Gloeobacter violaceus PCC 7421: one gene and its partner. The protein of the gene in region 2 binds, or shares a complex with, the protein of the main gene of each other region. Links are inferred from orthologs where the notes say so. Each region holds a gene or a part of one and is shown on either strand. Other genes may lie near its edges.

The links.
Region 1: the proteins of rpsG (region 2) and tig are in contact, whole or in part, in a crystal structure (PDB 3GTY), measured with the Thermotoga maritima proteins. The link is inferred for Gloeobacter violaceus PCC 7421 from one-to-one orthologs. Residues at the interface, in WP_004081843.1 of Thermotoga maritima: Lys34, Lys52, Lys55, Glu59, Arg62, Gln63, Glu66, Asn67, Lys69, Val71, Arg95, Ala109, Lys110, Lys111, Gly112, Arg113, Pro114, Glu117, Glu121, Ile124, Ala125, Tyr127, Asn128, Asn129, Thr130, Gly131, Lys135, Asp139, Arg142, Met143; in WP_004081061.1 of Thermotoga maritima: Glu122, Val124, Val129, Leu130, Tyr133, Glu188, Gly259, Ile262, Tyr263, Glu266, Ser270, Glu273, Gln274, Glu277, Arg308, Gln311, Ile312, Ser315, Tyr316, Glu325, Arg329, Arg336, Leu363, Phe366, Trp367, Arg373, Leu377, Arg381, Leu384, Glu387.

Annotation. Positions count from the first base shown.
Region 1 is NC_005125.1:4,389,551-4,394,041, reverse strand. Bases 1,176-4,011 are described here. They hold tig (trigger factor), read right to left. Parts: upstream 3,369-4,011; coding sequence 1,983-3,368; downstream 1,176-1,982. Other genes in these bases: grpE (nucleotide exchange factor GrpE), read left to right, coding at 3,556-4,011; clpX (ATP-dependent protease ATP-binding subunit ClpX), read right to left, coding at 1,176-1,951. Also shown: GLL_RS21600 (proton-gated ion channel), read right to left, coding at 1-466; more of clpX, read right to left, coding at 638-1,175; more of grpE, read left to right, coding at 4,012-4,146; GLL_RS21580 (sirohydrochlorin chelatase), read left to right, coding at 4,344-4,491. UniProt on the Bacillus subtilis protein: Involved in protein export. Acts as a chaperone by maintaining the newly synthesized protein in an open conformation. Functions as a peptidyl-prolyl cis-trans isomerase.
Region 2 is NC_005125.1:4,117,176-4,121,654, reverse strand. The notes cover bases 526-3,349. They hold rpsG (30S ribosomal protein S7), read right to left. Parts: upstream 2,261-3,349; coding sequence 1,790-2,260; downstream 526-1,789. Other genes in these bases: GLL_RS20210 (glutamate-5-semialdehyde dehydrogenase), read left to right, coding at 3,300-3,349; GLL_RS20215 (hypothetical protein), read left to right, coding at 2,874-3,266; rpsL (30S ribosomal protein S12), read right to left, coding at 2,287-2,694; fusA (elongation factor G), read right to left, coding at 526-1,681. In the rest of the region: more of fusA, read right to left, coding at 1-525; more of GLL_RS20210, read left to right, coding at 3,350-4,479.

The DNA of each region.
Region 1 (4,491 bases), 270 kb from region 2 along the record:
GCGGCGAGAGAACTCGGGCAGAGAAGCGTTCCAGATACTGTACCGTCCCGTCCGGGCTTACCGAAATATCCACCACATCGGCGTCGCGGGCATTTTCGACATTGACAAAGCGGATCTCCGGTATCCAGATCGCTTCGGGTTCGTAGGTTTTGACGCGAACGCCGCTGCGGACCGGATCAAACGCCAGGCGCCTGTCCTTCCAGCTCAAACTTAAAAAGGCATTCACCTTGAAGGTTTCTGCTTTGTCGTCGAGGCTGTAGCACTCGATCAGGTAGATGCCCGTGTTCACGGTGAGCGGCTCATCGGCAATGGGCGGGGGCGGCGAGACCATATCCTGGCCCCAAACCGGTGGGGAGAACCACAACAAACCTATCTGCACCACCGCAACTGCAGCCATCGGTTGCCATAGCATACGACTTGCAGCGATGGACTCTGAAAGTTTGGGCCGCCAGCCGGTCGGGAACATCCCGGCGGACCTCCTGGTTGAAATTCGATAGGTCAGATATACCCCAATTCGGACTTAAAGCCAGTCCGCAGGACCAGATCTTTGACATTGTTAACCTGGCCAGGGTAGGTGCCCCCAAATAAGCGAAGCGGGCTGGATAGCCCGCTTCTGCAGATAGGCTGTACAGGAGGATCAGGCCGATTCGGGTTTGGGCAGCGAACTGGGCAGAATCAGCAGCTCGGAGGTGGAGCGCTTCTCGACCATCTCGCGGGTGATCACGCACTTGCGGATGTCGGCGCGCGAGGGCACCTCGTACATCACTTCGAGCATCAGCTCCTCGACGATACCCCGCAGAGCCCGTGCCCCGGTCTTGCGCCGGAAAGCTTCCTGGGCGATGGTCTTGATCGCGTCGGGTTCGAAGACCATTTCGACGCCGTCCATGCGCAGCAGGCGCTGGTACTGCTTGAGCAAGGCGTTCTTGGGTTCGGTGAGAATCTCGATGAGGGCTTCCTCGTCGAGGGGTTCGAGCACCGCCACCATCGGAATGCGGCCGATAAATTCGGGAATCAGGCCGAATTTGACCAGATCGTCGGGTTCGAGAGCCTTGAGCGATTCGACCAAGCGTTGTTCGCGCTTCTGGGGCTCGCCCGCCTGTACAAAGCCCATCGCCCGCTTACCGATGCGCTGCTCGACGACGCGCTCCAGACCGACAAACGCTCCTCCGCAGACAAACAGGATGTTGGCCGTGTCGATCTGGATGTATTCCTGGTAGGGATGCTTGCGCCCACCCTGGGGAGGGACGTTGGCGACGGTGCCTTCGAGCATCTTGAGGAGCGCCTGCTGGACGCCTTCGCCCGACACGTCGCGGGTGATCGAAGGGTTCTCGGACTTGCGGGCAATCTTATCGATTTCGTCGATGTAGATGATGCCGCGCTGGGCGCGCTCGACCTCGCCGTCGGCCACCTGCAGCAACCGCAGCAGGATGTTCTCGACATCCTCGCCCACGTAGCCCGCCTCGGTGAGGGTAGTGGCATCGGCAATGGCGAAGGGCACATCGAGCAAATCGGCCAGGGTCTGGGCCAAGAGCGTCTTGCCGCAGCCGGTGGGGCCGATGAGCAGAATGTTGGATTTTTGAATTTCGACCTCGTCGCCACTCTCTTCGAGCTTCGAGCTGAGGCGCTTGTAGTGGTTGTAGACCGCCACCGAGAGGATTTTCTTGGCCTCTTGCTGACCGATGACGTGCTGGTCGAGGTAAGACTTGATCTCCTGCGGCTTGGGGATCTTCTTGAGGGAAGTGTCCCGGCGACTGGAGCGCGAGGCTTTGACCTTGGTCGGTTGGGGCTGGGGCTGGGTCGCCCCTTCAAACAGTTCCTCGTCGAGGATCTCGTTGCACAGTTCGACGCACTCGTCGCAAATGTATACCCCCGGCCCGGCGATGAGCTTTCGAACCTGCTCCTGGGACTTGCCGCAGAAGGAGCATTTGAGATGGGAGTCGTACTTGGGCATGGGGCAGCCTGGGTGTTGAGGAAACGAGGTTTCAGGAGTTGGGTTGCGCCTCGGGCTCGGTGGCCCCGGCGGCAACTTCGGGGGGAGCGTCTTCGCCCGAGCCCGGCTCAATCGCCTCACCCGGCAAAGTCAACTCTATTGTAGAGTGCTCCGCGAGCCACTCCAAAATCTTCTCCGTAAGCATTTCTTCGCGCGCAAATTCGGCCAGGGCCTGCTCGGAGACTTCCTCCTCCAGTTCGCTGCGCAACTCGACGATGCGCGCAGCCACCTGCTCCTCTTCGACCACGATATTTTCGGCGCGGGCCACTTGCGCCAGGGCCAGGGTGCGCTTGAGGCGATTTTCGGCGTCAACTCTGAGCGTTTCGCGTACCCGGGGCATGTTCTCCTCGGTGAAGATGCGGCTGGGGTCGATGCCCTGCTGTTGGAGGTTGCGAAAGCTCTGCTCGGCTAGAAACTGCACTTCGCGGTTGACCAGCGTCTCAGGTAAGTCGACGGTCGTCTCGGCCACCAGCGCCTTGATGATGGCGGCGTCGCGGTTGGCGCGGGTCTTCTCCGCCGCCTGCTCCTGCTGCTGCTGCTCCAGAAATGCGCGCAGTGCTTCGAGAGTCTCAAATTCGCTGATGTCACCGGCAAAATCGTCGTCGAGGACGGGCAGCTCTTTGATCTTGAGATCTTTGAGACTGACGGCGAATTTGGCATCGACCCCCGCCAGTTCCTGCTGCGGGTAATCGTCGGGAAAGCGCAATGCAAGCTCGGTGCTCTCACCAATCTGCATACCGATGATTCCCTCGGTGAAGCCGGCGATGAGCCGACCCGGCAGCAGTTCGACTTCGAAATCGGTGGCTTTACCCCCGACGATCTCGTTGCCGTCCGCCGCCTTGGTGCCCGCAAAGTCGATCACAGCGGTGTCGCCGACCTCGGCCGCCCGACCCTCGACGGGGACGAGCACGGCGCGTTGCTCGCGGTACTGCTCGAGCTGATCATCTACCTGCTTGGCCTCGTAGGGCACTTCGCTGTAGCGCACCGTCAGGCCGGTGTAGGTGCCCAGCTGGACCTCCGGTTGCACATCGACGGCGGCTTTGAAGCTGAGCGGTTCTCCCGGCTGGTAGCGGCCGAGCAACTCCTCGAACGAATCGCGCAGTTGCAGGTTGCCCAACGAAGCAATCGACTCCTGTTCAATCGCCTCTTTGAGGGAGCTGTCGATCAGATTTTCGAGCGCCTGCGCCCTGAGGCGCTCCTTGCCGTAGAACTGCAGCACCAGCTGGCGCGGGGCTTTGCCGGGGCGAAAACCGGGGATGCGGGCGGTGCGCATGGTGTCGCGCACCAGTTTCTCGTAAGCTTGCTTGGATTTTTCGCCTTCGACCTCGACATTGAGGCCCATCTGGGAGCGCGGGAGCTTCTCTTGCGTGACTTTCATCGAAATGGCAGGTAACAAAAGCGGACGATGATCTTAGCCGGATTCATGGGCGACCAGCCAGAGGCTAATTGTACACGCTCCCCGGCGCAAAGGCCGGAGTCTTCATTTTTCCTGGCGGCGGCAGCCCGAAGGTTGGGTCCGCGAGCGTTTAAAATCAAGGTTGCAAACGGCACTATATGGCAGAGCGATGGCAGAAAACGAGCGCACCACCGAGAACTTCCAACCGCAGGATCCTTCCTATGCAGAGGCCGCAACCACCGAGGCGTCCGCTGCGGAAGCGACGGGATTCATCGCCCGCATCGACCAGCTCGCCGCCGAGAACTCCGACCTGCAAAAAAAACTCGCCGACTACGAGCAAAAGTACACGCGGCTGATGGCCGACTTCGACAATTTCCGCAAGCGCACCCAGCGCGAAAAAGACGAACTGGCCTATTTTGTTTCCGCCAAGCTCCTCAAGGACATCCTGCCGGTCTTCGACAACTTCGATCGCGCCCGCGCCTTCGCCCAGCCCGACAACGAGCGCGAAGAGAAGCTGCACAACAGCTACCAGCAGGTTTACCGGCAGTTTCTCTCGGTACTCGAAAAGATGGGGGTGACGGCCATGGAGGCGATCGGTCAGCCGTTCGACCCGGCCCAGCACGAGGCCATCCTGCGCGAAGAATCGGCCGGGGTGAGTCAGGAGACGGTCGTGGCGGAGTTGCAAAAGGGCTATTTGCTCGCCGACAAGGTGCTGCGCCCGGCCATGGTCAAAGTGGCGATCCCCGAAGCGGGTTCCTAGCTGCGGGCAGTTAAGAATTTCGGTGGCCTTCCCGCGCCTTGCAGCGCAGGGTGATAACCTGTTGAGGTCCAAAAGCGGGAAAGTCCGGTGCGATCCCGGTACTGTGCCGCAGCTGTAATGGGCTTCCCAAGTCAGAATGCCGCCTTTGGACGTTGCCTCCGGTTATTCGCCTGCGTTGCACAGGAATGGGGTTATTCATGCACGACACGGTCCATCCTTTGTTGCTCATCGGCCACGGCACCCGCGATGCCGATGGGCGCGAGACGTTTCTGGAATTTGCCGCCGCTTACCAGCACTTCGACCCGGCCCGGCCGGTGGTGCCCTGTTTTTTGGAGTTGACCGCTC
Region 2 (4,479 bases):
GCTCCTTCATGCCCTGCTCGGCCGGACCGATGTACTCCTTGGGCACGACGCCGCCGACAATCTTCGAGACGAACTCGAAACCCGTACCCGGCTCACCCGGTTCGAGGTTGATGACGACGTGACCGTACTGACCCTTGCCGCCGGTCTGACGCTTGTAGAGGCCCTCGACATTATTGACCGCTTTGCGAATCGTCTCGCGGTAGGCCACCTGCGGCGCACCGACGTTGGCCTCGACCTTGAACTCGCGCAGCATGCGGTCCACGAGGATCTCGAGGTGCAGTTCGCCCATCCCCGCGATAATCGTCTGGTTGGTCTCCTGGTCGACGTGGACCCGGAAGGTCGGGTCTTCTTCGGAGAGCGACTGCAGCGCCTTGGAGAGCTTGTCGAGGTCGGCTTTGGTCTTGGGCTCGATGGCTACCGAGATCACCGGTTCTGGAATAAACAGCGATTCGAGGATGACCGGCGAATCTTCGGTACACAGCGTGTCGCCGGTGAAGGTGTCCTTGAGGCCGACCACCGCGCCAAGGTCGCCCGCGCGCAACTCGTCCACCTCGATGCGATCGTCGGCCTTGAGCACGATGAGCCGCGAGATGCGCTCCTTCTTGTCCTTGCTGGCGTTGAGGGCGTAGCTGCCTTTCTGGAGAATGCCCGAGTAGACGCGCACGAAGGTGAGCCGTCCGTAGGGGTCGGCCATGATCTTGAAGGCCAGAGCCGAGAGCGGCTGGCTGTCGTCGGCGCTGCGCTCGACCTCGGTACCGTTGGGCAGCAGGCCCTTGATGGGCGGGATGTCGAGGGGCGAGGGCAAATAGTCGAGCACCGCATCGAGCATCTGCTGCACGCCCTTGTTCTTAAAAGCCGAGCCGCAGAGCATCGGCACGATCGTGTTGGCGACGGTGCCTTTGCGCAGAGCAGCCTTGATCTCAGCCTCGGTAAGCTCTTCACCGCCGAAGTACTTCTCAAGCAGCACATCGTCGGTCTCCGAGACCGCTTCGATGAGCTTGGCGCGGTACTCCTGCACCAGTTCCTCCATATCAGCAGGGATTTCCTCAACCCGGATATCGGTGCCGATGTCGTTGCCGTAGACGTAGGCCTTCATGCCCACCAGATCGACGATGCCGCTCAGGGTGTCCTCGGCGCCGATGGGTAACTGAATCGGCACGGCGTTGGCCCGCAGCCGGTCGCGCACCTGGCTGTAAACCTTGTAGAAATTGGCGCCGGTGCGGTCCATCTTGTTGACGAAGATAAAGCGCGGCACGTTATAGCGGTTGGCCTGGCGCCAGACGGTCTCGGTCTGGGGTTGCACGCCACCCACCGAGCACAGCACCGTGATCACCCCATCCAGCACGCGCATCGAGCGCTCGACTTCGATGGTGAAGTCGACGTGGCCGGGGGTGTCGATGATGTTGATCTTGTGCTCCAGGGCACCGGGCAGGGGCTGGGTGGGATTTTCGGGGTCGCGGCGCGTCCAGGCGGTGGTGATCGCCGCTGCGGTAATCGTGATGCCGCGCTCGCGTTCCTGGGCCATCCAGTCGGTGACGGTGTTGCCCTCGTGCACCTCGCCAATCTTGTGGATTACCCCGGAGTAGAACAGAATGCGCTCGGTCGTGGTAGTCTTGCCAGCATCGATGTGTGCTGCGATGCCGATGTTGCGTACCCGCTCCAGGGGAATGTTGCGTGCCACGGTTACCTCCTCGCATTCACCGCGAGTTCGAAAAGTTCTGTAACAATCCTAGCCCAACTGCCCACACCATTGGCGTCGCTTGCACAGCAAACCGCCATCGCTTACCGGTTAGTAACGATAATGGGCAAAGGCTTTGTTGGCCTCGGCCATGCGGTGCGTCTCTTCGCGCTTGCGCACCGCCGAACCGGTGTCGTTGGCGGCGTCCATCAGCTCGTTGGAAAGCTTGTCGACCATGCTCTTGCCCGAGCGCTTGCGGGAGAACTGCACCAACCAGCGCAGCGCCAGGGACGTGCCGCGCTCCTGGCGCACCTCCATAGGCACCTGGTAAGTCGCACCGCCGACGCGGCGGGCCTTGACCTCGATGCGGGGGGTGCAGTTGAGCACCGCCTGGTTGAACACGTCGAGCGGCTCGCGCCCGGTGCGCTCCTGCACGCGTTCAAGCGCCGAGTAGAGGATGCGCTCGGCGGTGGCCTTTTTGCCTTCCTTCATCAGCTTGTTGGTCATCATCGTCACCAGCCTGGATGCGTAGAGCGGATCGGCGGTGACAGGACGCAATATGGCGCGGGTACGGCGGGACATAGGTTTTGGTGGTTGCGGTGGAAAGATTAACGTTTCTTACCGGCGGGAGCGGCGGCCTGTCCCGGTTTGGGACGCTTGGTTCCGTATTTGGAGCGGCTCTGCATACGGTTTTTGACCCCGGCGGTGTCCAGGGTGCCGCGGATGATGTGATAGCGAACGCCGGGCAAGTCCTTGACGCGACCGCCGCGGATCATTACCACGGAGTGCTCCTGCAGGTTGTGGCCGACGCCCGGGATGTACGCCGTCACTTCAAAGCCGCTGGTCAGGCGGACGCGGGCTACCTTGCGCAGGGCCGAGTTGGGCTTCTTGGGCGTGGTGGTGTACACGCGCGTGCACACCCCGCGCCGCTGGGGGCAGGCCTTGAGGGCTGGCGACTTGGTTTTGCGCTGGGCAATCCCGCGCTCACGGCGAATGAGCTGGGCGATCGTGGGCATGATTTCGGTTAAAGTCAACGAAGACTTAATATAGCCAGCGAAAGAACCCTTCGTCAACTAAGAATTGTTGCACGGCGTGCCCCAGGAGCGGTCCGCCGCCGCCGGTGCGTTGCCTTGCCACTGCCTGAGGTGTGACCTAAGATTGCGGTACTCAAGGGCATAGGTTCTGGGTCGCACCCGTGAAGCCAGAAAAAATCGATCTCCAGGTGGAGTATCCGTGTCCGCGCTGCAAACGGGGGAGGCTGCAGGCCATTGTCCTCACCGAAGCGTTTGGCTGTGACCGTTGCAGCCAGATATTCGGCCTCTCGCCGGATGGGTTGGTGCTTGAACAGCTTTCGACCAGCTACCCCTACAAAAAAGCTTGGCAGTGGATCGGGGGAAACTGGCGCGATCAAAACCGTTCTTTGACGGACAACTACTTCCCCTTTATTCTGGTTGCCCTGGCTTTGATCCCTCCAGTCTGGCTGCCCCTGGTGCTCCAGTCGCGTTCGGGCTTTGGAGCGCTTGCGATTACGGTGGTGTTGACGCTGATCGTGCTGATCTTCTGGCTGGCCCGCCGTTCTAGACCCTAGAGATCACTACAGTTCTTGCGGAAACCTTTGCAGGTGGAATCTTCGCTTTACGAAACCCTCAAAGTCACGGCGCAGCGGGCACAGCGCTCGACGATGGCGCTTGCTCAAGTGCCTTCAGGAATCAAAAACAAGGCGCTACGCGCCATGGCCCGTTCGCTGCGCACCGCCCACAGCGAAATCCTCGAATCGAACACGACGGATCTCGAATTCGGTCGCCAGATGGGCCTTTCTGAGACGTTGCTCGACCGGCTGAAGCTGACTCCCCAGCGCCTCGAAGGTATGGCGCTTTCTTTGGAGCAAATCGCCGCACTCAAAGATCCGGTGGGTGAAATCGTGGGCGGCTGGCGGCACCCCGAGGGCCTGGAAATCGTGCGGGTGCGGGTGCCGCTGGGCCTCATCGGGATCATCTACGAGGCACGCCCCAATGTTACCGCCGACGCCATCGGCCTGTGCCTCAAGTCCGGCAATGGAGTGCTCTTGAAAGGCGGCAAAGAAGCCGAAAATTCCAACCAGGCCATCAGTTCTGTCCTCAAAGCCGCCGCCTACGAACAGGGCATTCCGGAAGGCTGCATCGAGCAGCTGCCCGGCGAGCGGGCGGTGGTCGAGGCGCTGATTCGCCTTAATCCGTATCTGGCCCTGGTGATCCCCCGGGGAGGGCACTCGCTCATCGACTTTGTCGTGCGCAACGCGACTGTGCCGGTGCTGGAGACGGGGGTGGGCAACTGCCACATCTACGTCGCCGCCTCCGCCGATCTGGAGATGGCCCGCCGCATCGTCATCAACGCCAAGGTCCAGCGCCCCTCGGTCTGCAACGCCGCCGAGAAGCTGCTGGTGCACCGAGACACGGTGGTGACGCATTTGGCCCCGCTGCTGGAGGATCTGCACGCCCACGGTATTGAAGTGCGCGGCTGCCCGCGCACCGTTGCCTTCGACCCGAAGGTCAAAAGTGCCGGTGAAGAAGACTGGGGCAAGGAGTACCTCGACAAAATCATCGCCATCAAAGTGGTCGATTCGACCCGTGAAGCGATCGACTGGATCAACCACTACGGCACCCGCCACTCAGAAGCGATCGTCACCGCCAACTACGAGGAAGCCCGTCGCTTCACCGCCGCTATCGACGCGGCGGCGGTCTACGTCAACGCCTCGACCCGTTTTACCGACGGCGGCGAATTCGGCTTCGGGGCCGAGATTGGCATTTCTACCCAAAAGTTGC